DNA from 2 places in the Klebsiella sp. F11 genome. Region 1 is predicted to be linked to the other one. Evidence: predicted binding sites of a transcription regulator. Region 1 holds the regulator's gene; the other holds the start of a gene.
The links. Region 1 encodes CRP, which controls carbon source genes, mostly activating them, when cyclic AMP is high. Its sites were predicted from a motif close to ATGTGANNNNNNTCACAT; they were not measured.
Positions count from the first base shown of each region.

Region 1 (15,856 bases):
CTGGCCGGATTCGCTGCGGCTCATCCCCTTCTCGCGCATCAGTTGTAGCGCCATCGCCGTGGAGGACATCGCTAAGCCAATCCCGCCGACAACCGCCGCCTGCCAGGTGAATCCGGTAACCATCAGCAGGCCGCCGAGGAGCGCCGCGCTGCACAAAACCTGGGCCGCCCCAACGCCAAAGATAGAGCTTCGCAGACGCCACAGCTTCGACGGGTTGAGCTCAAGGCCGATGATAAACATCAGGAACACCACGCCCAGCTCGGAGAAGTGGAGAATCTCATCAACGTCGTTGATGAACCCCAGCCCCCACGGGCCAATGGCGATCCCGGCGAGCAGATAGCCGAGTACCGCGCCAATCCCCAGCCGGGCGGCCAGCGGCACCGCGACGACGGCGGCGAACAGAAACAGCACGCCAGCCAAAAGCAGATCAGCGCCCTCCATTTACGACTCCTCCTGCCGCGATGGGATTGGCCAGCCAGTCACGATAGGCGCGCGCGTGGCTTTTGAGATCGGCAGGCGATTGCCGACGGGCCCAGTAGACAATAATCGGGCTCATCCAGTGCATCCGGCACATGCCGGCGGTCAGCTCAAAAGGACGCAGAATATCGTTCATTGGATAGCGGTTAGCATCGCGGCGGTAGGCGCTTTCCGGCTCGCCGGTGGTGATCACGCTGCGCCAGTACTTTCCCGCCAGCTGATTTCCCCCGGCGCCGCTGGCAAAACCGCGGCTGAGAACTCTGTCCAGCCACTCTTTTAGCAGCGCCGGGCAGCTCCACGTATAGAGCGGATGCTGGAAAACAATCACCTCATGCTGACGCAGGAGATCCTGCTCCGAGGCAATATCGATAAAAAAATCCGGATAGTGTGCGTAGAGATCGTGCACGGTGACGTTCGGCAGCTGTAAGGCAGGTTCAAGCAAAACCCGGTTGGCCACGGAATCCTGAGATTCTGGGTGGGCATACAGCAGCAAAACCTTCGCTGTCTGAGACATCATTCCCCTCCCAATGTCTTCTGGTGGCCTGAACAACGGCTGCGCCTCAGCGCAACCAGAATGACTTTGTGTATCGTCTTCATTTTGGGCTACCATTGCGGCCCGGTGGAGCAATTTGCTACCACACTACATTATCATAATGACAAATTAACATAGTCTGAACATACGGCGCCTTATGATTGTTTTCTCCTCGTTACAAATTCGTCGCGGCGTACGCGTCCTGCTGGACAACGCCACCGCTACCATCAACCCTGGCCAAAAGGTCGGTCTGGTGGGCAAAAACGGCTGCGGTAAATCCACGCTGCTAGCGCTTTTGAAAAACGAGATTAGCGCCGACGGCGGCAGTATGACCTTTCCGGGCAACTGGCAGCTGGCGTGGGTTAATCAGGAAACCCCGGCTCTGGCCCAGCCGGCCATTGATTATGTTATTGACGGCGATCGGGAATATCGCCAGCTCGAGGTCGATTTAAATCAGGCCAACGAGCGTAATGACGGACACGCCATTGCGACGGTTCACGGCAAGCTGGACGCCATTGACGCCTGGACCATCCGCTCGCGCGCCTCGAGCCTGCTGCACGGCCTGGGCTTCAGCAACGAACAGCTGGAGCGCCCGGTGAGCGACTTTTCCGGCGGCTGGCGCATGCGCCTGAACCTGGCACAGGCGCTGATTTGCCGCTCCGACCTGCTGCTACTGGATGAACCGACTAACCACCTCGATCTCGACGCGGTGATCTGGCTGGAAAAGTGGCTCAAAAGCTATACCGGCACGCTAATTCTTATTTCGCACGACCGCGATTTTCTCGATCCGATCGTCGATAAAATTATTCATATCGAACAGCAGAGCATGTTCGAGTACACCGGCAACTACAGCTCGTTCGAAATCCAGCGCGCCACCCGCCTGTCGCAGCAGCAGTCGATGTATGAGAGCCAGCAGCTGCGCGTCGCCCATCTGCAAAGCTATATCGATCGCTTCCGCGCCAAGGCCACCAAGGCGAAGCAGGCCCAGAGCCGCATTAAAATGCTGGAACGCATGGAGCTTATCGCCCCGGCCCACGTCGATAACCCGTTCCACTTTAGCTTCCGCGCGCCGGAAAGCCTGCCCAACCCGCTGCTGAAGATGGAAAAAGTCAGCGCCGGCTACGGTGAACGCATCATCCTCGACTCGATCAAGCTGAATTTGGTTCCCGGCTCGCGCATCGGCCTGCTGGGGCGCAACGGCGCCGGTAAATCGACGCTTATCAAGCTGCTGGCCGGCGAGCTGCAGCCGCTGCAGGGTGAAGTGGGGCTGGCGAAAGGTATTAAGCTGGGCTACTTCGCCCAGCATCAGTTGGAGTTCCTGCGGGCGGATGAATCGCCGCTGCAGCACCTGGCGCGCCTGGCGCCGCAGGAGCTGGAGCAGAAGCTGCGCGACTATCTTGGCGGCTTCGGTTTCCAGAGCGATAAGGTCAACGAAGCGACCCAGCGTTTCTCCGGCGGCGAAAAAGCGCGCCTGGTGCTGGCGCTTATCGTCTGGCAGCGGCCTAATCTCCTGCTGCTCGATGAACCGACTAACCACCTTGACCTCGATATGCGCCAGGCGTTAACCGAAGCGCTGATTGATTTCGAAGGCGCGCTGGTGGTGGTCTCGCACGATCGCCACCTGATACGCTCGACCACCGACGATCTCTATCTGGTCCACGACGGCAAAGTTGAGCCGTTCGACGGCGATCTGGAAGATTATCAGCAGTGGCTGAGCGACTCGCAGAAACAGGAAAGCCAGTCGTCTGACGCGATAAAAGATAACGGCAACAGCGCCCAGTCCCGCAAGGGCCAGAAGCGCCGGGAAGCGGAGCTGCGCACCCTGACGCAGCCGCTGCGTAAAGAGATTACCCGTCTTGAGAAAGAGATGGATAAGCTCAACGCTCAGCTCGCGCAGGCGGAAGAGACTTTAGGCGACAGCAGCCTGTATGACGCATCCCGCAAAGCAGAGCTGACCGCGTGTCTGCAGCAGCAGGCCAGCGCGAAATCAGGGCTGGAAGAGTGCGAAATGGCCTGGCTGGATGCGCAGGAACAGCTGGAGCAGATGCTGCAGGAAGGCTAAGCCCTGCTGGTTGAGCGCGCGGCCTCGACGGTTCACAGACCATGAGCTTTCGGGGCCTCTCTGCATGCCGACGGTGGCCATATCGCGCCCGTTCCTTGTTGCGTAACCTCTGCCAGTTGGCCACAAGACCACATATTGGCTAACCTGCGCACGGCATGCGCGGTATAGTATTTATAAGATTCTTAATTGTTCTGGTGCTATGGTTGAAATCACCCCCACAGAAATGACGCCCCCCGAAGACGACTCGCGCGAGTTTCACCCGATGCGCGGCGTGGGCAATCGTCATCTGCAAACCATGCTGCCGCGGCTGATCCGCCGCAAACTGGGCTTTACTCCGCACTGGCAGCGCCTTGAACTCCCCGACGGCGACTTTATCGATTTGGCCTGGAGCGAAGATCCTGAGCTGGCCCGGAATAAACCGCGGCTGGTGGTTTTTCACGGTCTGGAAGGGAGCCTGCGCAGCCCTTACGCTCACGGTCTGATCCACGCCGCCATGCAGCGCGGCTGGCTTGGCGTGGTGATGCATTTTCGCGGCTGTAGCGGCGAGCCTAACCGTAATAACCGCATCTACCACTCCGGAGAGACGGAAGACGGCACCTGGTTCCTGCGCCGGCTGCAGCGCGAATTTGGTCCCGCGCCTACCGCCGCCGTCGGCTACTCGCTGGGCGGTAATATGCTGGGCTGCCTGCTGGCAAACGAGGGCGATAGCGTCCCGCTCGACGCGGCGGTCATCGTGTCGGCCCCGTTCATGCTGGAGGCCTGCAGCTACCATATGGATAAAGGCTTCTCCCGCGTCTACCAGCGCTATCTGCTCAACCTGTTAAAAGCCAACGCCGCGCGCAAGCTAAAAGCCTACCCGGGCTCGCTGCCGGTTGATTTACGCCAGCTAAAAGGCATGCGGCGCATTCGCGAGTTTGACGATACCATCACCGCCAAAATTCACGGCTTTGCCGATGCGCTGGACTACTATCGCCAGTGCAGCGCGATGCCGCGCCTGAGCGATATCACTAAACCCACGCTGATCATCCACGCGAAAGACGATCCGTTCATGGACCATCATTCCATTCCGCCGCAGGAGCAGCTGCCGGCCAACGTCGAGTATCAGTTGACCGAACAGGGCGGGCACGTGGGGTTTGTCGGCGGTACGCTGCGCAGGCCGGAGATGTGGCTGGAAAGACGGATCCCGGACTGGCTAACGCGCTGGCTGGAAGGAAAAAAATGATTATTCCCTGGCAGGATCTGGATCCCGAAACGCTGGATAACCTGATTGAAAGCTTTGTGTTGCGCGAAGGCACCGATTATGGTGAACATGAACGCTCGCTGACCGATAAGGTCGCCGATGTAAAACAGCAGCTGAAAAGCGGAGAAGCCGTACTGGTGTGGTCAGAGCTGCACGAGACGGTCAACATCATGCCCCGCAAGCAGTTCCACGGCTAAGGCGGCGCCACACCATCGTTTAATCTGGGAGTTGATATGTCTGCCAAACATCCGGTGATTGCCGTCACGGGCTCCAGCGGCGCGGGAACAACCACCACCAGCCTCGCCTTTCGCAAGATCTTCGCCCAGTTGAATCTGCGTGCCGCCGAAGTCGAGGGCGATAGCTTCCATCGCTATACCCGCCCGGAAATGGACATGGCGATCCGCAAAGCGCGGGATCAGGGGAAACACATCAGCTATTTTGGTCCGGAAGCGAACGACTTCGGCCTGCTGGAAAATACCTTCCTCGAATACGGGCGTAGCGGAACCGGCCAGTCGAGAAAATATCTGCATACCTATGACGAGGCCGTGCCGTGGAATCAGGTGCCGGGCACCTTCACGCCCTGGCAGCCGCTGCCGGAGCCGACCGACGTCCTGTTTTACGAAGGGCTGCACGGCGGCGTTGTCACGCCACAGCACAACGTGGCGCAAAACGTCGACCTGCTGGTGGGCGTCGTGCCTATCGTCAACCTGGAGTGGATTCAGAAGCTGATCCGCGACACCAGCGAACGCGGGCATTCCCGCGAGGCGGTAATGGATTCGGTCGTCCGTTCGATGGAGGATTATATTAACTTCATCACCCCGCAGTTCTCGCGCACCCATATCAACTTCCAGCGGGTCCCCACCGTTGATACGTCGAACCCCTTCGCCGCCAAAGGCATTCCCTCGCTGGATGAAAGCTTTGTGGTGATCCACTTCCGCAACCTGCAGGATATCGACTTCCCGTGGCTGCTGGCGATGCTGCAAGGGTCGTTTATCTCGCATATCAATACGCTGGTGGTGCCGGGAGGCAAAATGGGGTTGGCGATGGAGCTGATCATGGCGCCGCTGGTGGAACGGCTGATGGCGGGGAAAAAGATCGGTTAAGCCGTTAGCAACCCCGGCGACGACGCAAGCCGGGGCGACGGGCTGGCCATTCGGCTTAGCCCTCAATAACCTCGTACGAATGCGTGATATTTACCGCTTTTTGCAGCATCAGCGCCACCGAGCAGTATTTTTCCGCCGACAGGTCTACCGCCCGCGAAACGGCCGCATCCTTCAGCTCGCGGCCGGTGACGATAAAATGCAGGTTGATGTGGGTAAACAGGCGCGGCGCCTCTTCCCGACGCTCTGAGGTCAGCTTCACCTCACAGTTGGTCACATCATGGCGTCCTTTTTGCAAAATTGAGACCACGTCGATGGCGCTACAGCCGCCGGCGGCCATCAGCACCATTTCCATCGGGCTCGGCGCTTTATCCCCGGAGTTGCCGTCCATCAAAATCTGGTGGCCGGAAGCCGACTCACCGATGAAGGTTAGCCCTTCGACCCATTTCACACGAGCTTGCATAAAATTTAACTCCAAGGTTGCAATTTTCCTGACAGATTACGCGCACATAACAAATCTGGCAACGGAAGGCGACCTGCATCATGCTGAAGCGAGACACCAGGAGACATGCGGCAAAAGCTATGCTAAAACAGTCAGGATGCTACAGTATTACATTGATGTACTGCATGTATGCAGAGGAATTCACATTACAGGCTGCAGAAAAATCACCAGCCAGCTTCCCAGGCATAGGGAAACAATACGATTGCATGCCCGGATGCCGTGTAGTGTCGGCACCCGGAGATAGCTTATAACAGAGGATAACCGCGCATGGTGCTTGGCAAACCGCAAACAGACCCTACCCTCGAATGGTTCTTGTCTCATTGCCACATTCATAAGTACCCATCTAAAAGCACGCTGATCCACCAGGGTGAAAAAGCAGAAACGTTGTACTACATCGTCAAAGGCTCTGTGGCTGTGCTCATCAAGGATGAAGAAGGTAAAGAGATGATTCTCTCTTACCTCAACCAGGGCGATTTCATCGGTGAATTAGGCTTGTTTGAAGAAGGCCAGGAGCGTAGCGCCTGGGTACGTGCGAAAACCGCATGTGAAGTGGCCGAAATCTCCTATAAAAAATTCCGTCAGCTGATCCAGGTTAACCCGGACATCCTGATGCGTCTCTCGTCGCAGATGGCCCGCCGTCTGCAGGTTACCTCTGAGAAAGTGGGTAACCTTGCCTTCCTCGACGTCACCGGCCGCATCGCCCAGACGTTGCTGAACCTGGCAAAACAGCCTGACGCGATGACCCACCCGGACGGTATGCAAATCAAAATTACCCGTCAGGAAATCGGTCAGATCGTCGGCTGCTCGCGTGAAACCGTTGGCCGTATCCTGAAAATGCTGGAAGATCAAAATCTGATCTCCGCGCACGGTAAAACTATCGTCGTCTACGGCACGCGTTAAGCTGATAAAACGGCGTATTGCCCCTGCAATACGCCGTTTCTGTTTTCCCTCTATGTGGCGCAGGCTGATTTACCACCCTGAAGTCAACTACGCACTGCGGCAAACGCTGGTGCTGTGTCTGCCGGTCGCAGTTGGCCTCCTTCTCGGTCATCTGCAGCAGGGCCTGCTGTTCTCGCTGGTTCCCGCATGCTGCAACGTCGCCGGTCTTGATACGCCGCATAAGCGTTTCTTTAAACGCCTGATTATTGGCGGCTCGCTTTTTGCCGGCTGCAGCCTGATCGTTCAGCTCCTGCTCCAGCATGATATCCCGCTCCCTTTAATTCTCAGCGGCCTGACCCTGCTCCTTGGCGTCACGGCGGAAATCAGCTCGCTGCACGCGAGGCTGCTGCCCGCCTCGCTGATTGCCGCCATCTTTACCCTGAGCCTCGCCGGCAATATGCCGGTCTGGGAGCCGCTGCTGATCTACGCGCTCGGCACGCTGTGGTACGGACTATTCAACTGGTTCTGGTTTTGGCTATGGCGCGAGCAGCCGCTGCGCGAATCGCTCAGCCTGCTGTACCGGGAGCTGGCCAACTACTGTGAAGCCAAATACAGCCTGCTGACCCAGCATATCGACCCGGCAACCTCGCTGCCTCCTCTGTTGACCCGCCAGCAAAAGGTCGTCGATCTGATCACCCTGTGCTACCAGCAGATGCATATGCTAGCGGCCAATCAGCGTAACGATCATAAGCGCCTGCTGCGGGCGTTTCAGGTTGCCCTCGATCTCCAGGAGCATATTTCCGTCAGCCTGCATCAGCCGGAAGAGGTGCAGAAGCTGGTCGAACGCAGCCACGCGGAAGCGGTAATCCGCTGGAATGCGCAAACCGTCGCGGCGCGGCTGAGGGTACTGGCGGACGACATCCTGTACCACCGCTATCCGCAACGCTTTAACATGGATAAGCAGATCGGCGCGCTGGAGAAAATTGCCTCGCAGCACCCCGACAACCCGGTCGGGCAGTTCTGCGCATGGCACTTCGGCCGCCTTGCCAGGGTGCTACGCACCCAGCGGCCGCTGTACGCGCGTAACCTGATGGCCGATAAGGAGCGGCGCCTGCCGCTGCTGCCTGCGCTGAAAAGCTATCTCTCTTATAAATCGCCGGCTTTGCGCAGCGCCGCCCGCATCTGCGTGATGCTCACCGCCGCAAGCCTGATGGGCAGCGCGCTAAACCTTCCCAAACCCTACTGGATCCTGATGACGGTGCTCTTCGTTACCCAGAACGGCTACGGCGCGACGCGGGTCCGCATCGTCCACCGGGCGGCGGGGACCCTTGCCGGCCTGGCGATTGCCGGACTAACGCTGCACTTCAACGTCCCGGAGGGCTATACGCTGACCGCGATGCTGATTATCACGCTATTGAGCTATCTGATTATTCGCAAGAGCTACGGCTGGGCAATGGTGGGCTTTACCGTCACGGCGGTGTATACCCTGCAGCTGCTAACGCTCAACGGAGAACAGTTTATCGTCGCCAGGCTTATCGATACGCTTATCGGGTGCCTGATCGCCTTCGGCGGGATGGTATGGCTGTGGCCGCAGTGGCAGAGCGGGCTGCTGCGTAAAAACGCCCACGACGCACTGGAGGCGGACCAGGAAGCCATCCGGCTCATTCTCAGCGAAGACCACCAGGCGCCGGCGCTGGCCTATCGGCGGATGCGCGTCAATCAGGCGCATAACTCGCTGTATAACTCGCTGAATCAGGCGATGCAGGAGCCCGGCTTTAACTCACGTTATCTTGACGATATGAAGCTGTGGGTCACCCATAGCCAGTTTATTGTCGAACATATCAACGCCATGACCACGCTGGCCCGCGAGCACAATATGCTGACGCCGGATCTGGCCCGCCGCTACCTTGAATCCTGTGAGATTGCGCTACAGCGCTGCCAGCAGCGGCTGGATACCGATGGCCCGGGCAGCGCCGGAGAGGTGAATATCATGGAGTCGCAGGATGCGGACGTGCCCCGCGGCCCGCTGAGTACCATGGAGCAGCACCTGCAGCGGATCCTCGATCATCTGAACACCATGCACACCATCTCGTCGGTGGCATGGCGTCAGCGCCCGCATCACGGCATCTGGCTACGCGCAACTAAGCGCTAAGTACGCGCTGTACGGCCTGCGCGAAGCGCGCCATCCCTTCATCAATATCGCTATCATCAATGACCAGCGAAGGCACAAAACGCATGACGTCGGGTCCGGCATTGAGCACCATGACGCCCGCATCCGCCGCGGCATACAGGAAATCGCGCGCCCGGCCGCGATGCTGCGGCTTCAGCTCCGCGCCGATCAGCAGCCCCATGCCGCGAATATCGCTAAACAGATCGAAACGGGCATCTATCTGCTGCAAGTGCTGCACAAAGCGTTCGCGCTTCGCGTTGACGCCGTCCAGCACCTCAGGCGTGTTAATCAGATCAAACGCTGCGCCGGCGACCGCACAAGCAAGCGGGTTTCCCCCGTAGGTTGAACCGTGGGAACCGGCGTGGAAGGCGCTGGCAATATCATGGGTGGTCAGCATGGCGCTAATCGGGAAACCGCCGCCGAGCGCTTTCGCGCTGGTCAGGATATCCGGCGTCACGCCGTAGTGCATATAGGCAAACAGCGAACCGGTACGCCCCATCCCGCACTGCACTTCATCAAACACCAGCAGCGCCTGGTGCTGGTCGCACAGTTCGCGCAGGCCTTTGAGGAACTCCGGGGTTGCGGCCATCACGCCGCCCTCGCCCTGAATCGGCTCAACCACCACCGCGCAGGTGTGATCGTCCATAACCGCCTTCACCGCGTGCAGGTCGTTAAACGGCACGTGAACGATATCCGCCGGCTTCGGCCCGAAGCCGTCAGAATATTTCGGCTGCCCGCCAACGGAGACCGTAAATAGCGAACGGCCGTGGAAAGCGTTATAGAAGGCGATAATTTTGGTTTTATAGGGGCTATGGCGGGTAATAGTGTAGTTACGCGCCAGCTTGAATGCGGTTTCGTTGGCTTCGGTGCCGGAGTTCATAAACACCACGCGATCGGCGAAGGTGGCATCAACCAGCTTGCGGCCCAGGCGCAGCGCCGGTTCGTTGGTGAAAACGTTGCTGGTATGCCACAGCGTTTCCCCCTGCTCATGCAGCGCCGCAACCAGCGCCGGATGGCAATGACCTAGCGCCGTGACGGCAATACCACCAGCAAAATCAACGTACTCCTTGCCCTGCTGATCCCATACGCGGCTACCTTTACCTTTTACCGGAATAAACTCTGCCGGTGCATAAATCGGCAAAATAACCTCATCGAACGTGGCGCGGGTAATTGCCGGTTGCTCAGTTGCCATGTGATGCCATCCTTCTTCGTTATGCAATGATGTTAGTGATATTATAATCACAAAATATGCATAAAAAATCAGTCAATGGCAACTACAAATCACCGTTTGAGGAAGTTTGCCAGCAGCTGATGCCCCTGCTCGCTGAGGATGCTTTCCGGGTGAAACTGCACCCCTTCGAGATCCCACTCGCGATGGCGAATAGCCATGATCTCTCCGCTCTCGCTGCGGGCCGTCACCTCGAAGCAGTCAGGCAGAGTATCCGGGTCAATGACCAGAGAGTGGTAGCGGGTGACGGTGAGGGGATTATTTAACCCCTGAAATACGCCGCGTCCGTCGTGGCTGACTGGCGAGGTTTTCCCGTGCATGACTTTGGCGGCGCGGACGATGGTGGCACCAAAAACCTGAGCGATAGCCTGATGACCCAGGCAAACGCCCAGCAGCGGCACCTTCCCGGCATAATGCCCGATGACGGCCAGGGAGATCCCCGATTCATCCGGCGTACAGGGGCCGGGAGAGATAACGATTTTCTCCGGCGCCAGCGCCGCGATCTCCTCCAGCGTCAGCTCATCGTTACGCTTCACCAGCACCTCGGCCCCCAGCTCGCAAAAATACTGGTACAAATTCCAGGTGAAAGAATCATAGTTGTCGATAAGCAGGATCATAGCGGCTCCGGAAAGAACAAAACCGGGCTATTCTACTCAGATTCTCGCACTTCGCTTACCACTTTGGCAAAGATCCGTTCAAGCGGCTGCGGATCGCCCATTGCCCCCAGCTGATTAGCCCGGCTCCACTCTTCAGGATCGATATCGCGCCAGTCGAGAATAAAGCCGGCATGAATCGCCAGCTGCTCAAAGAAAATGCGCTGCGCCAGCCCGCTGCCGAGGCGAAAAGGGTGTAGCACGTTGATTTCTCCGTAATACCAGCTCAGGCGTTCAACGAACGAATCGCGGCTAAGCCAGCTGAGGTAATTTTCCTCTTCAAGCGAGCGCATCAGCGCATTGCCCTCTTTTTCTATCCGCGCAAAATGGCAGAAAGGGGTATCGCCCTGATAGATATCAACTTCTCTGAGCCGGCCCGCCCAGTCAAAAATATCCTGATACAGCTGATGATGGATAAAACAGAGGTAGGGCAGCCCGCGCACGCGCGGCCCCAGCGCAAGCGTTGCCGCACGCAGGGAGGTCAATTGCCACGCCGCCTCTTCCAGGCGCTGCGCCTGGCGAATACCGAGGCGATTGCGCATCACGTTGAGCGCGGGATAAAGATAAGGGTCGCGATCGTCGCCATATTTACTGCTCATGACGCCCCCTCAGCTCGGCAAGACGCGCCAGCGCTTCCTCGGCGCTTAGCGTCACCAAAGGTACGGCGGTTCCTTCCAGGCGACGGCTGGCCTGAAAATTCACGCTACGAGTCTGTTCCCAGAGCCGGGATTTTTGCTTATCGGTAAGTGAACGCATGCTCGCCTCTCTTATCGTCCCCTGTGCCACAAGTATAAGCAGCAATTTCGGGTCACGCAGAAAGGCGGAAACAACGGCGCGAGCGTGAGTCGCCCGCGCGGGAGAACTTAAGGCAGGACCTTCGCTGAGAGGATCACGACAGGTTTTGACGGCACGTTCTGGTACGGTCCAACGTTATGCGTCTGGACCTGGGAAATTTTATCGGCGACGTCCATTCCTTTGACGACTTTACCGAATACCGCGTAGCCAAAATCGCGCTGTCCGTGGTCGAGGAAGGCGTTGTCGGCAATGTTGATGAAGAACTGGCTGGTCGCGCTGTCCTGATCGGCGGTGCGCGCCATCGCGATGGTGCCGCGGGTGTTACGCAGGCCGTTGTCCGCTTCGTTCTTGATCGGCGGGTTCGGCTGCTTTTGCTGCATCTGTTCGCTGAAGCCGCCGCCCTGCACCATGAAGCCCGGGATTACGCGGTGAAAAGTGGTGTTGTTGTAGAAGCCGCTGTTCACGTACTTCAGGAAGTTATCGACGGAAACCGGTGCTTTCTGGCTATTTAACTCCAGCTCAATATTTCCCGCAGAAGTCGTCAGCAAGACATGAGGGTCGCCCTTCGCTGCCATAGCCGGGGAAAAAGCGGAAATAGCGAAAACGGCAGCCACCGCCGCCAGAGTTGATTTGAGCATCGAGATTCCTTAACGGAGCAGAAAAAAAGCAAGTGCTTTGATTCTAAAGAGCCTTTGCATCCTGGGCCAGCCTTTTACCTAATTTTACGTAGCTGAAACAGTTGTAACGAGCCGCCCGTCGATCGGCTAAATATTTAAAAGCGATCTACATCACACTAATCTATGCAAAAAGAACTACATTTCATAATAAACGTTTGCTTACATCACCCGAATGAATAAAATCTGTTCGCCCTGGCGCAGAGTCAACGCGCTTTACATTTCTATTCACAGGCCAGTCATGACTAACAGCAATCGTATCAAGCTCACATGGATCAGCTTCTTCTCCTACGCCCTGACCGGGGCGCTGGTGATCGTCACCGGGATGGTGATGGGGAACATCGCCGATTACTTCCATCTGCCCGTTTCCAGTATGAGCAACACCTTCACCTTCCTCAACGCCGGGATCCTGATCTCTATCTTCCTCAACGCCTGGCTGATGGAAATCGTACCGCTGAAAACGCAGCTGCGTTTTGGCTTTATCCTGATGGTACTGGCGGTAATCGGGCTGATCTTTGGCCACAGCCTGACGCTGTTCTCCGCGGCAATGTTCGTGCTGGGTCTGGTCAGCGGGATCACCATGTCGATCGGTACCTTCCTGATCACTCATATGTATGAAGGCCGCCAGCGCGGCGCGCGCCTGCTGTTCACCGACTCCTTCTTCAGCATGGCGGGAATGATTTTCCCGATGGTTGCCGCCTATCTGCTGGCGCGCAGCATCGAGTGGTACTGGGTGTATGTCTGCATCGGTCTGGTTTACGTCGCTATCTTCGTTCTGACCTTCGGCTGTGAATTCCCGGTGCTGGGTAAAAAAGCGCAGCAGGACAGCCAGCCGGTCGTCAAAGAGAAGTGGGGTATCGGCGTGCTGTTTCTTTCCATCGCCGCGCTGTGCTACATCCTTGGCCAGCTGGGCTTTATCTCCTGGGTGCCGGAATATGCCAAGGGCCTGGGCATGAGCCTTGGCGACGCGGGTAAGCTGGTGAGCGATTTCTGGATGTCGTACATGATCGGTATGTGGTCATTCAGCTTCATCCTGCGCTTCTTCGACCTGCAGCGCATTCTTACCGTTCTGGCGGGCCTGGCAACGGTGCTGATGTACCTGTTTATTAACGGTTCCCCGGAGCATATGCCGTGGTTTATCCTGACCCTTGGCTTCTTCTCCAGCGCTATCTACACCTCGCTGATTACCCTGGGCTCGCTGCAGACCAAAGTTTCGTCACCGAAGCTGGTTAACTTTGTGCTCACCTGCGGCACCATCGGGACGATGCTGACCTTCGTGGTCACCGGGCCTATCGTTGCCGCCAGCGGGCCGCTGGCGGCGCTGCAAACCGCGAACGGCCTCTATGCCGTGGTATTCGTGATGTGCATTATCCTCGGCTTCGTCTCCCGCCACCGCCAGCACGGCGCGCAGGCAGGATCGCACTAAGCCACGCTAGACCTTTGGCCCCTTTGCGTCCGCAGAGGGGCTATTACGGGTAAAGAACAGCTCTTCCCCGCCTCTATCGGTCTGTATCCAGGTCTGCGCCAGCTGCGTGGTGGCAATCACCCGCCCCTGACGAATGGACCAGCGTACCGGCACCTGACAGCGCACCGCTTCAAAACCGTTTTCCGCAGGCAGAATAATCAGGTTGGCCGTATTCCCCGTGCTAATGCCGTAGTCGCTCAGACCAAAAGTGCGGGCGCTGTTGTCGGTAATCAGCTTCAGCCCGTCGTTAATCTGCTGATAGCCCATCAGCTGACAAACGTGCAGCCCCATATGCAGTACCTGCAGCATATTGCCGGTACCCAGCGGATACCACGGGTCGAAAACGTCGTCGTGACCAAGGCAGACGTTGATCCCTGCCGCCATCAGCTCTTTTACCCGGGTAATCCCGCGCCGCTTGGGATAATCATCGAAGCGTCCCTGCAGGTGGATATTCACCAGCGGGTTGGCGACAAAGTTAATCCCCGAGAGCTTCAGCAGGCGAAACAGCCGCGAGGTATAGGCGCCGTTATAGGAGTGCATGGCGGTGGTATGGCTGGCCGTAACCCGCGGGCCAATCCCCTCTTTTAACGCCAGCGCCGCGACCGTTTCGACAAACCGCGACTGCTCATCGTCGATTTCATCGCAGTGGATATCCAGCGGGCGCTGGTATTTCTGCGCCAGGCGAAAGGCGATATGCAGGGACTCAACGCCGTACTCGCGGGTAAACTCAAAGTGGGGAATAGCCCCGACCACATCGGCGCCGAGGCGCAGCGCTTCTTCAAGCAGGGACTCTCCATTGGGGTAGGATAAAATCCCCTCCTGTGGGAAGGCGACTATCTGCAAATCTACCCACGGAGCTACCTCCTGCTTCATTTCCAGCATCGCTTTTAAGGCGGTCAGCGTCGGGTCTGAAACATCAACATGCGTGCGCACAAACTGTATGCCGTTGGCAATTTGCCACTTCAGGGTTTTCCACGCCCGGGCTTTGACGTCCTCATGGCTCAACAACGCCTTGCGCTCAGCCCAACGCTCAATACCCTCGAACAGCGTCCCGGATTGATTCCAGCTCGGTTCGCCGGCGGTTTGCGTCGTATCCAGATGGATATGCGGTTCAATAAACGGTGGAATAGCCAGCCCGCCGCGGGCATTGAGCACTTCAAGGCTCTCGCTATGCGCTTCGCCCATCGGGGTAATGTCGCCAAAGCAGCCTTTATCTATTGCTATCTGCCATAGCCCGTCGCGGCCCGGCAGGCGCACGTTCTGAATCAACCAAAGTGGTGCTGCTGTCATCTTGCTGACCCCCGTTAAAGTTGCCTAATTTTTATCCATCCCGCCATCGCGTTCCGCTGCCTTTTTTGTACATAAAAGCAACAAAAAGGAAAAGCCTGAGTTTTCCATAACTTATAAAAACCCAAGAAAATCATGATAATACCTATTAAGTGGTAGGCAGGATTGAACTTGATTTGCATCAATAAGTGTACCGGCTGAATCGTTAAGGTAGGCGGTATTAGAAAAGAAATCGAGGCAAAAATGAGCAAAGTCAGAATCGCTATTATCGGTAACGGCATGGTTGGCCATCGCTTTATCGAAGAGCTTCTTGATAAGGCGCCTGCCGGACAGTTTGATATCACCGTGTTCTGCGAAGAACCCCGTATCGCTTACGACCGCGTCCACCTGTCATCCTACTTCTCCCATCATACCGCAGAAGAACTCTCCCTGGTTCGCGAAGGATTTTACGAGAAGCACGGCGTTAACGTCCTGATCGGCGAGCGCGCAATTACGATTAACCGCCAGGAGAAGGTCATTCACTCCAGCGCGGGGCGCACCGTATTCTACGACAAACTGGTCATGGCAACCGGCTCCTATCCGTGGATCCCGCCGATTAAAGGCGCGGAAACCCAGGACTGCTTCGTTTACCGTACGATTGAAGACCTCAACGCCATCGAATCCTGCGCCCGCCGCAGCAAACGCGGCGCCGTCATCGGCGGCGGCCTGCTGGGCCTCGAAGCCGCGGGCGCGCTGAAGAACCTCGGCGTCGAAACCCACGTTATCGAATTCGCGCCAATGCTGATGGCCGAG
Region 1 covers NZ_CM160060.1:407,238-423,093, reverse strand. Annotated here, with positions in the region: gene kefB (glutathione-regulated potassium-efflux system protein KefB) at 1-441, opposite strand, end outside; gene kefG (glutathione-regulated potassium-efflux system ancillary protein KefG) at 428-994, opposite strand; gene AC1M2H_RS02060 (ABC transporter ATP-binding protein) at 1,167-3,071, shown strand; gene AC1M2H_RS02055 (hydrolase) at 3,334-4,293, shown strand; gene AC1M2H_RS02050 (YheU family protein) at 4,290-4,508, shown strand; gene AC1M2H_RS02045 (phosphoribulokinase) at 4,545-5,414, shown strand; gene AC1M2H_RS02040 (OsmC family protein) at 5,470-5,874, opposite strand; gene crp (cAMP-activated global transcriptional regulator CRP) at 6,181-6,813, shown strand; gene AC1M2H_RS02030 (YccS/YhfK family putative transporter) at 6,866-8,944, shown strand; gene argD (bifunctional acetylornithine/succinyldiaminopimelate transaminase) at 8,934-10,154, opposite strand; gene pabA (aminodeoxychorismate synthase component 2) at 10,244-10,807, opposite strand; gene AC1M2H_RS02015 (putative adenosine monophosphate-protein transferase Fic) at 10,840-11,442, opposite strand; gene AC1M2H_RS02010 (YhfG family protein) at 11,432-11,599, opposite strand; gene ppiA (peptidylprolyl isomerase A) at 11,707-12,276, opposite strand; gene tsgA (MFS transporter TsgA) at 12,554-13,738, shown strand; gene AC1M2H_RS01995 (cytosine deaminase) at 13,745-15,067, opposite strand; gene nirB (nitrite reductase large subunit NirB) at 15,308-15,856, shown strand, end outside.

Region 2 (15,856 bases), 700 kb from region 1:
AAGTGATTCGCGGTGAAAAAACCTCGGACGAGACGATTGCCAAAGTGGTGGCCTGGGCCAGCAAGATGGGCAAAACGCCGATCGTGGTTAACGACTGCCCCGGCTTCTTCGTCAACCGCGTGCTGTTCCCCTACTTCGCCGGCTTCAGCCAGCTGCTGCGCGACGGTGCGGACTTCCGCAAGGTCGATAAGGTCATGGAGAAGCTGTTCGGCTGGCCGATGGGCCCGGCGTACCTGCTCGACGTGGTCGGTATCGATACCGCCCACCACGCCCAGGCGGTGATGGCCGCCGGCTTCCCGCAGCGCATGCAGAAAGATTATCGCGATGCGATTGACGCCCTGTTCGACGCTGGCCGCTTCGGCCAGAAAAACGGCCTTGGCTTCTGGCGCTATACCCAGGACAGCAAAGGCAAACCGAAGAAAGAAGAGGACCCGGCTGTTGACGGCCTGCTGGCCGACGTCAGCCAGCCGACGCGCGACTTCAGCGATGAAGAAATTATCGCCCGCATGATGATCCCGATGGTCAACGAAGTGGTGCGTTGCCTGGAAGAGAGCATTATCGCCAGCCCGGCGGAAGCGGATATGGCGCTGGTTTATGGCCTCGGCTTCCCTCCGTTCCACGGCGGCGCCTTCCGCTGGCTGGACACCCTGGGTAGCGCAAAATATCTCGATATGGCGCAGCAGTACCAGCACCTCGGCCCGCTATATGAGGTGCCGGAAGGTCTGCGCAACAAAGCGCGCCATAACGAACCCTATTACCCCCCGGTTGAGCCTGCCCGCCCGGTAGGCGAGCTGAAAACGGCTTAAGGAGTCACAATGGAACAAGTTGTCATTGTCGATGCAATTCGTACCCCGATGGGCCGTTCAAAAGGCGGCGCGTTTCGCCACGTGCGGGCGGAAGACCTCTCCGCGCACCTGATGCGTAGCCTGCTATCGCGTAATCCGGCGCTCGATGCGACCGCGATCGACGATATCTACTGGGGCTGCGTACAGCAAACGCTGGAGCAGGGTTTTAACATCGCCCGTAACGCCGCGCTGCTGGCGGAGATCCCGCACTCGGTGCCCGCGACGACGGTTAACCGCCTGTGCGGTTCATCGATGCAGGCGCTGCACGATGCGGCGCGCATGATCATGACCGGCGACGCCAGCGTCTGCCTGATCGGCGGCGTGGAGCATATGGGCCACGTCCCGATGAGCCACGGCATCGATTTCCACCCGGGCCTTAGCCGTAACGTCGCTAAAGCCGCCGGCATGATGGGCCTGACCGCCGAAATGCTGGCGCGTCTTCACGGCATCAGCCGCGAAATGCAGGACCAGTTTGCCGCACGCTCCCACGCGCGGGCATGGGCAGCCACGCAGTCCGGGGCCTTTAAAAATGAGATTGTCGCCACGGGCGGTCACGATGCCGACGGGGTACTGAAATCATTTAACTATGACGAAGTCATTCGCCCGGGAACCACCGTCGAAGCGCTGGCCGCGCTGCGGCCCGCCTTTGACCCGGTCACCGGCACCGTCACGGCGGGAACCTCTTCCGCCCTCTCCGACGGCGCTGCCGCCATGCTGCTAATGAGCGAGAGCCGCGCCCGGGAGCTGGGGCTGAAGCCCCGCGCCCGCGTACGCTCAATGGCCGTAGTTGGCTGCGATCCGTCCATCATGGGCTACGGACCGGTTCCGGCATCAAAGCTGGCGCTGAAAAAGGCCGGACTGAGCGCCAGCGATATCGACGTTTTTGAAATGAACGAGGCGTTTGCCGCGCAGATCCTGCCGTGCATCAAAGATCTGGGCCTGATGGAGCAGATTGATGAAAAGATCAACCTTAACGGCGGGGCGATCGCCCTGGGCCACCCGCTGGGCTGCTCCGGCGCGCGCATCAGCACTACGTTAATTAATCAGATGGAACGCAAAGACGCGCAGTTTGGGCTGGCCACCATGTGCATCGGTTTAGGTCAGGGGATCGCGACGGTATTTGAGCGGGTTTAATTGAGGGGGTTCTCAACGCCACTGACGCCAGAACAGCCGAAGGCCGCATTCGGTGAGGGACACAGAAGTCCCTTATTCATCCCGCTGAGCTGACGCAAGTGAGTAATGCGGGTGAATGAGCGTAGCCAACGCAGTGATGGTGGCAATGTCGAAGAGAGAAGGTTTAGTTGCCGTTCTTCCCGCCTGTCAGGGGCGGGTTTTTTATTTCCGCAATCTGCTATCAGCCGCCCCGTCCCGCAAGAACGGGGCGCCGGGAGTCAGATAAACGCGAAGGCGTCGCCGAACAGGCGATCTTCACGGGCATGACGCTCGTTGCAGAACAGATCGCGGGCAATTTTAGCCATCTCGAAGCGACCGGCGATGTAGATATCATGCTCCGCCAGGGTGCCGTAATCCTGCAGCACCGCGGTCAGCACGGTCCCGGAACGTCCGCGCCAGTCTTCTTCCGGCTGTTCAACAACCGGCTCGATGCGCAGGCCAGGATGCTCGATGCTCAGCGCTTCCAGCTCAGACAGATCGTAGAGGTGCTTCGCCTCGCGACCTCCCCAGTAGATGGCAATATCGCGATTCGGATTGCGGGCCAAAGCCGTTAACAAAATGGAACGCACGTATGAAAAACCGGTTCCCCCGGCAATGAGAATAAGCGGACGATCCTCATCTTCACGCAGCCAGGCTTCGCCATGCGGGATATCAACCTCAATCTCACGCTCTTTCAGGATGCGATCCATTACCGCCATCGCATACAGATTTAGTTCAGAAGCGCCGATATGCAGTTCAATAAACTCCTGCTCTGCGGGGGTAGAGGCCATAGAGAACGGACGCTTGTCGCGCTCGTCCATTACCACCATCAGATACTGGCCAGCGCGGAAAGAGAACGCCGCTTCAGGCACTAATCGAACGCGATACACGGTATCGGTAATCGCCTCCACCGAGGTCACTTTACAGCTTAAGGTTGTCATGCGTCCCCTCTGTCGGGTCAATAGAGCAAAACAGCGGCGTTAGCCCCGCTTACTGTTATTTAAAGATAGCCAGCTCGTCCCAGATGGCGTCGACGCGCGCCGTCACCTCAGGATCTTTTTTAATTGGGCGGCCCCATTCTCGCTGGGTTTCGCCTGGCCATTTGTTGGTGGCATCCAGCCCCATTTTTGAACCCAGGCCGGAAACCGGCGAGGCAAAATCCAGATAATCAATTGGCGTATTTTCTACCAGTACCGTATCACGAGCCGGGTCCATCCGGGTAGTAATCGCCCAGATCACATCGTTCCAGTCGCGCGCGTTAACGTCATCATCGCAGACAATAACGAACTTGGTGTACATAAACTGGCGCAGGAACGACCATACGCCCATCATCACGCGCTTGGCATGTCCGGCGTACTGTTTCTTCATGGTGACCACCGCCAGGCGGTAAGAGCACCCTTCCGGCGGCAGATAGAAATCGACAATTTCCGGGAACTGCTTTTGCAGAATCGGCACGAAGACTTCGTTTAGCGCCACGCCTAATACGGCGGGCTCATCGGGCGGCCTGCCGGTGTAGGTCGAATGGTAAATGGCATCTTCGCGCCGGGTGATATGGGTCACCGTAAATACCGGGAAGCTATCCACTTCGTTGTAATAGCCGGTGTGATCGCCGTACGGCCCTTCCGGCGCCATTTCTCCCGGCTCAATATACCCTTCCAGCACGATTTCAGCGCTGGCGGGCACTTCCAGATCGTTAGAAATACACTTCACGACTTCCGTTTTCGTTCCGCGCAGCAGGCCGGCAAAAGCGTACTCTGAAAGAGTATCGGGAACCGGCGTCACTGCCGCAAGAATTGTCGCCGGGTCGGCGCCGAGCGCCACGGAGACCGGGAAACGCTCCCCCGGATGCGCCGCGCACCACTCCTGGAAATCCAGCGCGCCGCCGCGATGGGACAGCCAGCGCATAATCAGCTTATTTTTGCCAATCAGCTGCTGGCGATAGATGCCCAGGTTCTGCCGCTCCTTATGCGGGCCGCGGGTTACCGTCAGCCCCCAGGTAATCAGCGGCGCGGCATCATCCGGCCAGCAGGTCATAATCGGGATCTGCGTCAGGTCAACGCTCTCGCCTTCGATAATTTTCTGCTGGCAGGGAGCGCCGCGCAGGCGCTTAGTCGGCATGTTCAGTACCTGCTTGAACTGCGGCAGCTTATCGAAGAGATCGCGAAAGCCTTTTGGCGGCTCGGGCTCTTTGAGGAAAGCTAACAGCTTGCCCACTTCCCGCAGCGCGCTAACGTCTTCCTGCCCCATGCCCATCGCCACGCGCTTCGGCGTGCCAAACAGATTACAGAGCACCGGCATGGTGTAACCTTTAGGATTTTCGAATAGCAGAGCCGGGCCGCCGGCACGTAAAGTGCGATCGGCAATTTCGGTGATTTCCAGATGCGGATCGACCGGCAGGGATATCCTTTTCAGCTCCCCCTGCTGCTCCAGTAATGTCAGAAAGTCGCGTAGATCGTGGTATTTCATGGAGTTGTTATTGACCTCTATACAGGCGGCTGATTATACGGTGTTCGCCGGCGCCATGCTGTACTTTTGTTAAATTAGCGTGAAAGAATATAGAATTTTAGTTTTCACTTATAATGGCTTTCGCGATCGCTCCAGGCTTTTGTTATGCTTGCTACTAATCGAGTGGAAAGAGTTATTATGCAAGCCTGGTATTTACTGTATTGCAAGCGTGGGCAGCTTCAGCGCGCCCAGGAACATCTCGAACGGCAGGCGGTCAATTGCCTGATGCCGACGATCGCACTGGAAAAAATTGTCCGCGGTAAACGCACTACGGTCAGCGAACCCCTGTTCCCTAACTATCTGTTTATCGAATTCGATCCGGAAGTTATCCATACCACAACCATTAGCGCTACGCGCGGCGTGAACAGCTTCGTGCGTTTTGGCGCCCAGCCGGCGACCGTACCCTCGGCGGTTATTCATCAGCTCTCGATCTATAAACCGGAAGGCATTACGGACCCGGAAACGCCGCACGGGGGCGATAGCGTGCTGATTACCGACGGCGCGTTCGAAGGCCTGCAGGCGATCTTCAGCGAGCCGGATGGCGAAACCCGCTCGATTCTGCTGCTAAACCTGCTTAACAAGCAGGTGCTGCAAAGCGTCAAAAATACCGACTTCCATAAAATCTGACGGCACGGTTAAAAGCGAACGCCAAACAGCGTTCTGGCGTTCGCGTCCGTAACCTCTTCCAGCCTCTGAGCCTCCTCGCCGCGCCAGCCGGCAACGCGCGCCAGAATATGCGGCAGATGCATGGGCTCATTACGCCGGGAGTTGGGTTTAGGGCTCAGGTCCCGCGGCAGTAAATAGGGCGCATCGGTCTCAATCAGCAGGCGATCGGCCGGGATCTCCGTCAGCAGATTGCGCAGCTCAAGGCCGCGGCGCTCGTCGCATACCCAGCCGGTGATCCCGATATACAAACCTCTTTCCAGACACTCGCGCACCTCATCACGACTGCCGGTGAAGCAGTGCAGCACCGCGCCGGGCAGCTTATCCAGCCACGGCGCGAGCAGCGTCAGAAAGCGCTCGTGGGCGTCGCGGCAGTGCAAAAAGACCGGCAGCGAAAGCTCGGCCGCCAGCGCCAGCTGCGCGCTAAACGCCGCTTCCTGCTCCGCCGGCGTCGAAAAGTTGCGGTTGAAATCGAGGCCGCATTCACCAATAGCGACCACTTCCGGCCTGCGCGCCAGCTCGCCGATCGCCGCCGCGACCGACTCCGTCCAGCTGCTGCCGTCATGCGGGTGTACCCCTGCGGTTGACCAGCAGCGGGAATAGCGTCGCGCCATCTGCTGCGCCTGTTCGCTTTCATGGAGATTGGTGCCGGTCAGCAGCATACCGGTCACTCCGGCGGCCTGAGCGCGGATAACGACCTCATCGCGATCGCGGGAAAACTGTGAACTGGTCAGATTTACGCCAATATCAAACATCGCCACTCCCATATGACAACCGCCCTGACGGGCGGTTAGTTACTCTTCTTTACTGCCCGCCTCTTCGGCGGCGGCATCTTCATCACGCGTCAGTCGTTTTCCGGTGTAGAAGCGGGCGAAGAAGACGCCAACTTCAAACAGGCAGTACATCGGAATCGCCAGCAGCGTTTGCGAGAATACGTCCGGCGGCGTCAGCAGCATACCCACAACGAAGGCGCCGACCAGCACATAGGGCCGCTTCTTACGCAGATCGTCCGGCGTGGTAACGCCCATCCAGCACAGCAGCACGATGGCCACCGGCACTTCAAACGAGACGCCGAAAGCGATAAATAGCGCCATAACGAAGTCGAGATAGCTGCGGATATCGGTGGAGACCTGCACGCCTTCCGGCGCCGCGTGCGTCAGGAAGCCAAACGCTAGCGGGAATACCACAAAGTAGGCGAAGGCCATACCGGTGTAGAACAGCAGCGTGCTGGAGACCAGCAGCGGCATCACCAGCCGGCGTTCATGCTTATACAGCGCCGGCGCCACAAACGCCCAGACCTGATAAAGAATGACCGGCACCGACAATATGATCGAGACCATAAACGTCAGCTTGATCGGCGTAAAGAAAGGAGAGGCTACGTCCGTGGCGATCATCGTCGCGCCAACCGGCATCTGTCGGATAAGCGGAGCCGAAACCAGCTGATAGATGTCGTTGGCAAAGTAAACCAGCGCCAGAAAAATCACCAGAATCGCGAGAATGCTGTTGATCAGACGCTTACGCAGCTCAATCAGATGCGAAATTAGCGGTTGAGTATCGTCTACGCCCATTTTTACGGTTTATCACTCGATGCGGGGGAGGAATCGGTCGCTTTTACGGCGGCGTTTTCTTTGGCTTCAGGAAGCTCGGCCGACGGCGACAGCGGCTCATCGACAGCGCTGGCTGGCGCATGAACCGGCGCGCTGGCCTGATGCTCGGCCGTCGCCGGCGTGATGTCCTGGCGCTGTTCTTCGCTGCCCTTCACAACCGGGTTATGGATAGTGTTCGCTTCGTCACTGGCTTTCTCAGGATCGTGAGCGGAATAAGATCGCTTCATGGATTCGGCCGCTTCACGCAGTTCGTCCATGGAGGCCTTCAGCTCAGGCGTCAGGTTGTCCAGGCTCGCCTTTTCGACCTTCTTCAGGCTTTCCTGAAACTCCTGCAGTTTTAGTTCCTGAGTAATCTCATTTTGTACGGTGGCCGCCAGCGAGCGCAGCGTACGGATCCAGCTCGCCACCGTTTTTACCGCTACGGGCAGCCGCTGCGGCCCCAGCACGATGAGGCCAATCACAAACACCAACAGTAGTTCACTAAAACCGATATCGAACACGAATTACACCTGCTCTTTGTCGTGGCGTTTTGTCTCGTCTTTTTTCGCATCATCCTGCTTATCAGCGATGGATTTCGCCGCGAAATCCGCGTCCGGAGCCCCATTTTCAGGCTTTTCATCATCATTCATGGCCTTTTTAAAGCCCTTGATTGATGCGCCTAAATCCGACCCCAGCGAGCTCAGCTTTTTTGTCCCAAAAAGCAGAACGACGATGACGACAACAATTAATAACTGCCAGATACTGATACCACCCATACACATTCCCCTATGACAGATGATGAATTAATGGGACGCATTATACACGTCATCTCGCGGGCCGCCTCTTCGTCAGGACGCACGCATGACTTCGCGCAACAGCCAATGCGCCGTGATGAAGGCAATATCGCTTAGCCCGTTTTGCGCCAGCCAATCAGCCAGGTCACAACGCCACCGGCCATTAGCCAGCCGGGCATCAGGCCCCACTCCGGCCGGTGGATGAACAACAGGGTACCGCTAAGTAATAAAACGGCGCCTATACCAAACAGATAACGGGACTGTCCCTGACGAACGTGCCGCACCTGGATATCGCGGACAATCGTATCAACGCTGTTCTGCAGCTGTTTGCTTTGCTGCAGGCTTTGGTACACCAGCTCCGGTATCTCCGGCATTCTTTCGATCCAGAACGGCGCTTTTTCCTTGAACGCGCGTACCAGCGCCGGAATGCCGACCTGATCTTTAATCCACGACTCAAGGAAAGGCTTCGCCGTTTTCCACAAGTCTAACTGAGGATAGAGCTGGCGGCCTACCCCTTCTACGTAAAGTAATGTCTTCTGTAACAATACCAGCTGCGGCTGAACTTCCATATTAAAGCGCCGGGCGGTGTTGAACAGGTTCAGCAGCACATGGCCAAAGGAGATTTCAGCCAGCGGCTTTTCGAAGATGGGTTCGCAGACGGTGCGGATGGCAAATTCGAACTCTTCAACGTTTGTATCCGCCGGCACCCAGCCGGAATCAACGTGCAGCTCGGCAACTTTGCGGTAATCGCGGTTGAAGAAGGCAATAAAGTTTTCCGCCAGATAGCGCTTATCCTCTTTATTCAGCGAACCCACAATACCGCAGTCAATACCGATATATTTCGGGTTCTCCGGATGCTCATAGCTGACAAAAATATTCCCCGGGTGCATGTCGGCGTGGAAGAAGCTGTCGCGGAATACCTGGGTGAAAAAGACCTGCACACCCCGCTCGGCGAGCAGCTTCATATTGGTGCCCTGAGCCTCCAGCGCCTCGACATCGGAAACCGGGATGCCGTAAATCCGCTCCATCACCATCATGCCTTCGCTGCAGTAATCGGAGTAAACCTCCGGCACGTAGAGCATCGGGCTATCTTCAAAATTCCGCCGCAGCTGGATAGCGTTTGCCGATTCGCGCAGCAGGTTAAGCTCATCGAGCAGCGTTTTTTCATATTCGCGCACCACTTCCTGCGGGCGCAGGCGGCGGCCGTCGGGCAACAGGCGAGGTACCCAGCGCGCCAGGCGATAGATAAGCTTCATATCCGCCTTAATAACCGGCACGATATCCGGGCGGATAACCTTAATCACGACCTCTTTGCCGTTCTCTTTCAGACGCGCGGTATGCACCTGGGCAATCGAAGCGGAAGCCAGCGGCTCAATCGAGAAATCATCAAACCATGCCTCAACCGGAAGGCCGCCCATCGCCTGCTCGATCTGTTTTTTGGCCAGTTGGCCATCAAACGGCGCCACGCGATCCTGCAGGAGCGCAAGCTGATCGGCAATTTGCGGAGGAAAGAGATCGCGGCGGGTTGACAGCATCTGGCCAAATTTGATCCAGACCGGCCCCAGCTCCTGTAACGCAAGGCGTAAGCGCTCGCCGAGCTGTTTGTCTTTATGGCGATTCGGCATCCAGAACAGCATCCGTCGCCAGATACGCAGCGGCAGCGTGATGCGCATTTTGGGGATCAGCTCATCAAGCCCGTAACTCAAAAAGGTGCGGATAATAAGATACAGGCGCCGTAATTCTCCTGGCGTCATTTGCCCTCCAGCATGTCCAGCCGTTTTTCAAGCGCAGCCAGGGCGCGTTCCGCAGCGGCGGTCTCTTCGCCAAACCAGGCCATTTCCAGCGGCCCCGGCGTCAGACGCCACTCTTCGGTGAGCGCCTCAGCGATATACCGCTGCTGGCGCTGCGCGCCGTGCAGCAGGAAGCGGGCGCCGGTGCGGAATACTTTGCTGACGCCCTCGGCGACGATATCGCCGGTATACGGGGCCAGCAGCTCTGCGGGATCGAACTCCGCCAGATCGCACAGCGTCACCATATTCTGCACCACCTGCAAATCGCCCTGCACCTGCAGGTCGCCGCTGCGGATAAGCGCGGTAAGCTGCTGACGATTGCGCAGCTGCGACAGGACGCTCAGGCGGGTGATGACGGTACAATCCGCTACGCCTTCCCACGCGCCGAGTACATCGACCTGGCGGTCGCTAAAGGCCAGAACCACCGGCGTCGCCAGCTCCTGCAGCTCCACGCGCAGCACTTTCCCTGACAAACGCTGACGCGCCGGTTTTAAGGCTTTATCACGCCAGAGAAAGGTATTCAGGACCGTCTCAATACCGGCGGTGACCAGTGGTTTGAAAGGCATAGCGTCCCCCTGTCAGAACTTATAACCGCGGTGTAACGCCACGATACCTGCCGTCAGGTTGTAGTAGTCGACGCTTTCAAAGCCCGCATCCTGCATCATACCCTTCAGGGTTTTCTGATCGGGGTGCATGCGAATAGATTCCGCAAGGTAGCGATAGCTTTCGCCATCGTTGGCCACCAGCTCTCCCACGCGCGGCAGGATATGGAAGGAGTAGGCGTCGTACGCTTTGCTCAGCGGCTCAATAATCGGTTTTGAAAACTCCAGCACCAGCAGACGTCCGCCCGGCTTCAGCACCCGGTACATGGAGCGCAGCGCTTTTTCTTTATCGGTGACGTTACGCAGGCCGAATGAAATAGTGATGCAGTCAAAGGTGTTATCGGCGAACGGCAGCGCTTCCGCATTGGCCTGAACGTATTCAACGTTGCCGATAATGCCGACGTTGCGCAGCTTTTCGCGGCCCATTTTCAGCATTGAATCGTTAATATCTGCCAGCATGACGCGGCCAGTCTCGCCGACCAGGCGGGAGAATTTTGCCGTCAGGTCGCCGGTGCCGCCGGCCAGATCCAGCACGGTTTGCCCGCGACGCACGCCGCTGCAATCGATGGTGAAACGCTTCCACAAACGATGAATACCGAACGACATCAAATCATTCATCACATCATATTTTGCGGCCACAGAATGGAATACATGCGCCACCATGTCCGCCTTCTGCTCTTTGGCAACCGTCTGAAAGCCAAAGTGCGTCGTTTCTTGTGAATCCTCAACCATCTCAATGCCTGCTTGCTTATCAAGAAAATGTTCGTCGAGTGTAACAGATTTAGCGCATTTCCCATACGGTTCAACGCGGCTGAGAACCCTCACCCGACAGCGATGCAGCGAAAGATTCTGACGAAAAATCGTTATTTTCCGATGAGTTATCTTCATCATCCGGCCGGTATTCATCGTCCCGGGCGGTTGCCTGTTCGACTAAGTCAGGATTAATCCCGCGCTTAACCTCCACCCCGAGGCCGCGAAAAGCTTCAGCCTGCATCAGCAGGTTACCGCGGCCGGAGGCCAGCTTTTTCATCGCCTGGCGGTAATTATCCTGCGCTTTGTCGAGGCTCTGGCCTATTGCGGACATATCATCGACGAACAGCCGCATCTTGTCGTACAGGCGGCCCGCACGTTCGGCAATTTTCTGCGCATTGCGGCTCTGGTGCTCATAGCGCCAGAGATTGGCAATAGTACGCAACGCCACCAGCAGCGTGGTGGGGCTGACCAGCATAATATTGTGCTGCAGCGCTTCGCTGATCAGTTCGGGCTGGCGGTCTATCGCCAGCAGAAATGCGGGCTCAACGGGGATAAACATCAGGACGTAGTCGAGGGATCGCAGCCCCGGCAGCTGTTGATAATCTTTCCTGCCAAGCAGGCGGATATGGCCGCGCACCGACGCAATGTGCTCCTGCAGCGCCGCCTCGCGGGCGTCATCATCTTCGGCGTTGAAGTAGCGCTCATAGGCCACCAGCGTCATTTTGGCATCGATGACCACGTCTTTTCCCTGCGGCAAACGGACGATCACGTCCGGCTGCATTCGCGAGCGGTTTTCCGTTTCAATGCTGACCTGGGTCTGATATTCGTGGCCTTCCCGCAGCCCGGAAGCCTCCAGCACGCGGGTTAGAACCACTTCCCCCCAGTTACCCTGGGTTTTGTTATCGCCCTTAAGGGCGCGGGTCAGGTTGAGGGCCTCCTGGGCCATCCGGGTATTGAGCTGCTGCAGATTGCGAATTTCATGGGCCAGCGTGTGGCGCTCCCGCGCCTCCTGGCCGAAGCTCTCCTGCACCTGACGACGAAAGCCGTCCAGCTGCTCACGCAGCGGCGTCAGCAGGCCATGCAGGCTTTGCCGGTTCTGCTCGTCAACCCGTCGGTTGCTGTGCTCGAAAATACGGTTAGCCAGATTTTCAAACTGCTCGCTAAGGCGCTGCTCGCTGTTGACCATCTGGCGAATTTTCTCTTCCGCATGTAGCCGGGTGGAGTCAAGGCGGGTGGTGACTTCGCGGAGATCGGCCTCCAGCGAGCTGTTGATCTCGCGCAGGCTGCGCAGCTCATTATTCAGCAGCTCGCACTCATCGCGCCAGTGGGCCGCCTGCACCAGTTGCTGGCGGGCCGAGCTCAGCTCAATATCCAGCTCGCGCCGCTCTTCGATAAGGTCGGCACGCGTCCGATCGGCGGCGGCCTTCGTCGCCAGCCAGCCGACGACCAGCCCTGCGACCAGCGCCGCGATGGCACTTATAATCATTGAGATATCCACAACGCCCCCTGCTACTGCAGCCGCTTACGGCACAAAAATAGGATTGTGCTGTACAAACGTCCAGTTTAAAAGGAATTTCCTGCGAGGCGCAGCGCAAAAAAGAGAGGCCGGACGAGCCGGCCTTTGCAACAAGGGGAGGAACTACAGCAGACGGCGAGCCGCTTCAACGACAATTTTCACCGCATGGCTTTCAGTTTGCTTCATGGTTTCAGCGTTAGGGATTTCCTGCTGGGTGCGGTTGACGATCACCCCGGCAACCATCCCGGCGCGCAGGCCCTGGCTGGAGCACATGGTCAGCAGCGTGGCCGATTCCATTTCGTAGTTCATCACGCCCATCGCCTGCCACTCTGCCATCGAGCCTTTAAAGCGGCTCACCACGCGGCCGGAGACGGTGTCATAGCGCTCCTGGCCCGGATAGAAGGTGTCGGAAGAGGCGGTCACGCCGATATGGGTCGTTGCGCCGATAGATTTGGCCGCTTCCACCAGCGCGGTGGTGCAGGCAAAGTCAGCGACGGCCGGATACTCCATTGGCGCGAAGTGCAGGCTCGCGCCGTCGAGACGCACGGATGCGGTGGTCACCAGAACGTCGCCAACGTTGATATTCGGCTGGATGGCGCCGGTGGTGCCGATACGCAGGAAGGTATTGATTCCCAGCTGGGCCAGCTCTTCCACGGCAATCGACGTTGATGGGCCGCCGATACCGGTAGAGCATACGATCACCGGCTTGCCGTCAAGCTCGGCGCGCCAGGAGGTAAATTCGCGGTGGGATGCCAGCTTGACCGGCTTATCCATCAGCGCGGCGATCTTTTCCACACGCTCCGGATCGCCAGGGACGATAGCCAGCGTAGCCCCTTGTAAATCGTTTTTGGTGAGGCCGAGATGAAAAACATCAGACTTAGACATAAAAAACTCCTCTGTGGGTCGAATTATCAGCAGAAGCAAAACGGTACTTTATAGAAGCCACCCGCTTAATTTTGTGACGACAATCACCATGAATGAAAATCATTGCAACTCTATTCCACTAAATAGTGAGATTCGTCACATTAACAAGTTATATTCGCTGCGCCTGAACAAAAGATAGCCTGTTTCGGGCACTGTGATTTGTTAACGACTGGTCTTAAGAGTCTATAGTTATCGATGCGCTAATAAATTAAGGGTACGGAGAATACCATGACCACAACCAAGCAACCCGGCTTTGCACCTGCAGCCATCCCGCATGCATCTACCGCCGTTCATACGCCGGAAGAGAGCATTACCGCCGGAGAAACCTCGATCCCTTCCCAGGGAGAGAATATGCCGGCGTACCATGCCCGGCCGAAAAATAGCGATGGACCGCTGCCGGTGGTTATCGTGGTACAGGAAATTTTCGGCGTCCATGAGCATATCCGCGACGTTTGCCGCCGCCTGGCGCTGGAAGGCTATCTGGCGATCGCCCCAGAGCTGTACTTCCGCCAGGGCGATCCGAACGAGTACACCGATATCCCAACGCTGTTCCAGGAGCTGGTCAGCAAAGTCCCGGACTCGCAGGTGCTGGCAGACCTTGACCACGTCGCCAGCTGGGCGGCGCGTCATGGGGGCGATGCCCATCGTCTGCTGATCACCGGCTTCTGCTGGGGCGGGCGTATTACCTGGCTCTACGCCGCGCATAATCCGCAGCTGAAGGCCGCCGTCGCCTGGTACGGCAAGCTGGTCGGGCAGAAAACGCTGAACTCCGCGAAGCATCCGGTGGATGTTGCCGTCGATCTTAACGCGCCGGTGCTGGGACTCTATGGCGCGAAAGATGACAGCATCCCGCAGGATACGGTAGAGACCATGCGCCAGGCGCTGCGCGCCGCCAACGCGACGGCGGAGATCGTGGTCTATCCACAGGCCGGCCACGCGTTTAATGCCGACTATCGCGCCAGCTACCATGAGGAGTCGGCGCAGGACGGCTGGCAGCGCATGCTGGCGTGGTTTGCCCAGTACGGCGGCAGCAAGAAGGCTTAAGCTTACGCTTTCGGTGCATAAAAAAGAGGAGGCCTTAGCCTCCTCTTTTATTGCCTTATTAGCGCAGCGGCGCTTCAGGCGGATTCGCGCAGGTTCTGCGCGGCTTTCACCATGTTAGCCAGCGCGGCGCGGGTTTCCGGCCAGCCGCGAGTCTTCAGGCCGCAGTCCGGGTTCACCCACAACCGCTCCGCCGGGATGCGCTGGGCGGCTTTCTCCAGCAGGGCTTCAATCCACTCCACGCTCGGGACGTTAGGCGAGTGGATATCATATACGCCCGGGCCGATTTCGTTCGGGTATTCGAACTCCTCAAACGACTCCAGCAGCTCCATGTCGGAACGCGAGGTCTCAATGGTAATCACGTCCGCGTCCAGCGCCGCGATAGAATCCATGATGTCGTTGAACTCGCAGTAGCACATATGGGTGTGGATCTGGGTGTCATCCTGCGCCACGGCGGCGTTGATGCGGAAGGCTTCCACGCCCCACCGCAGGTATGCATCCCAGTCGCTACGCTTGAGGGGCAGACCTTCGCGCAGCGCCGGTTCATCAATCTGGATAATACCGATACCGGCCGCTTCCAGATCCGCCACTTCGTCACGCAGCGCCAGCGCAATCTGCTTAGCGATGGTTTCGCGGCTGACGTCTTCCCGCGGGAAGGACCAGCACAGAATCGTCACCGGGCCGGTCAGCATGCCTTTCACCGGTTTGTCGGTGAGAGACTGCGCATATTTCGCCCACTCAACGGTGATGGCCTCCGGGCGGCTGACGTCGCCGATAACCACCGGCGGCTTCACGCAGCGCGAACCGTAGCTCTGCACCCAGCCGTTTTGCGTAAAGATAAAGCCGTCGAGATGCTCGCCGAAATACTCCACCATGTCGTTACGCTCGGCTTCACCGTGGACCAGCACGTCGAGGCCTAAACGCTCCTGCTCAACGATCGCCTGCTTAATATGTTCCGCAATGCCGGTACGGTAGCTGCTGGCGTCGAGATTGCCCTTCTTGAAGTCCAGGCGCAGGCCGCGAATCTCGGTGGTCTGCGGGAAAGAGCCGATGGTCGTGGTCGGCCACGCCGGCAGGTTAAAGCGGGCGCGCTGCGCCCGGGCACGCTCTGCGTACGGGCTGTGGCGCTGGCTGTCCCGGGCGGTAATGGCCGCCAGACGTTTTTCCACCGCGGCGTTGTGTACGCGGGTCGAGTGGCGACGGGCCTGAATCGGCGCGCTCCACTCCGCAAGCGCGGCGGTATCGCCGCTGTTCAGCGCATCGCGCAGCAGCGCCAGCTCGGCGCATTTTTGCAGGGCGAAGGCAAACCAGCTTTTCACTTCCGCATCCAGGCGGGTTTCCACGCTCAGATCGATCGGGCTGTGCAGCAGGGAGCAGGAGGAGGCCACCCACAGCGGACGTTTGCCGACGATCGCTTTAATTTGGCTATATTTCTCCGTGAGATCGGCGCGCCAGACGTTACGCCCGTTGACCAGGCCGGCGGAGAGCAGCCAGCCTGACGGCAGGCGCTTGTTGAGCTCGGCAACATCATCTTTACCGTGAACCAGGTCAACGTGCAGACCCTGCACCGGCAGCGCGGTGATGGTATTGAGGTTAGCGCTGACCCCTTCGAAATAGGTGGTCAGCAACAGCTTAACCTCGCCCTGGAGCGCGTCGTATGCCGGCCTGAAGGCGTCCAGCCACGC
Region 2 covers NZ_CM160060.1:5,370,106-5,385,961, forward strand. Annotated here, with positions in the region: gene fadB (fatty acid oxidation complex subunit alpha FadB) at 1-806, shown strand, start outside; gene fadA (acetyl-CoA C-acyltransferase FadA) at 816-1,979, shown strand; gene fre (NAD(P)H-flavin reductase) at 2,237-2,938, opposite strand; gene ubiD (4-hydroxy-3-polyprenylbenzoate decarboxylase) at 2,994-4,463, opposite strand; gene rfaH (transcription/translation regulatory transformer protein RfaH) at 4,641-5,129, shown strand; gene tatD (3'-5' ssDNA/RNA exonuclease TatD) at 5,138-5,932, opposite strand; gene tatC (Sec-independent protein translocase subunit TatC) at 5,960-6,733, opposite strand; gene tatB (Sec-independent protein translocase protein TatB) at 6,736-7,272, opposite strand; gene tatA (Sec-independent protein translocase subunit TatA) at 7,276-7,527, opposite strand; gene ubiB (ubiquinone biosynthesis regulatory protein kinase UbiB) at 7,659-9,299, opposite strand; gene ubiJ (ubiquinone biosynthesis protein UbiJ) at 9,296-9,901, opposite strand; gene ubiE (bifunctional demethylmenaquinone methyltransferase/2-methoxy-6-polyprenyl-1,4-benzoquinol methylase UbiE) at 9,914-10,669, opposite strand; gene rmuC (DNA recombination protein RmuC) at 10,740-12,188, opposite strand; gene udp (uridine phosphorylase) at 12,330-13,091, opposite strand; gene AC1M2H_RS26415 (dienelactone hydrolase family protein) at 13,359-14,174, shown strand; gene metE (5-methyltetrahydropteroyltriglutamate--homocysteine S-methyltransferase) at 14,249-15,856, opposite strand, start outside.
Region 2: udp (uridine phosphorylase) is a predicted target of CRP. The motif match lies at 13,215-13,232, and genes of this name have one in related genera.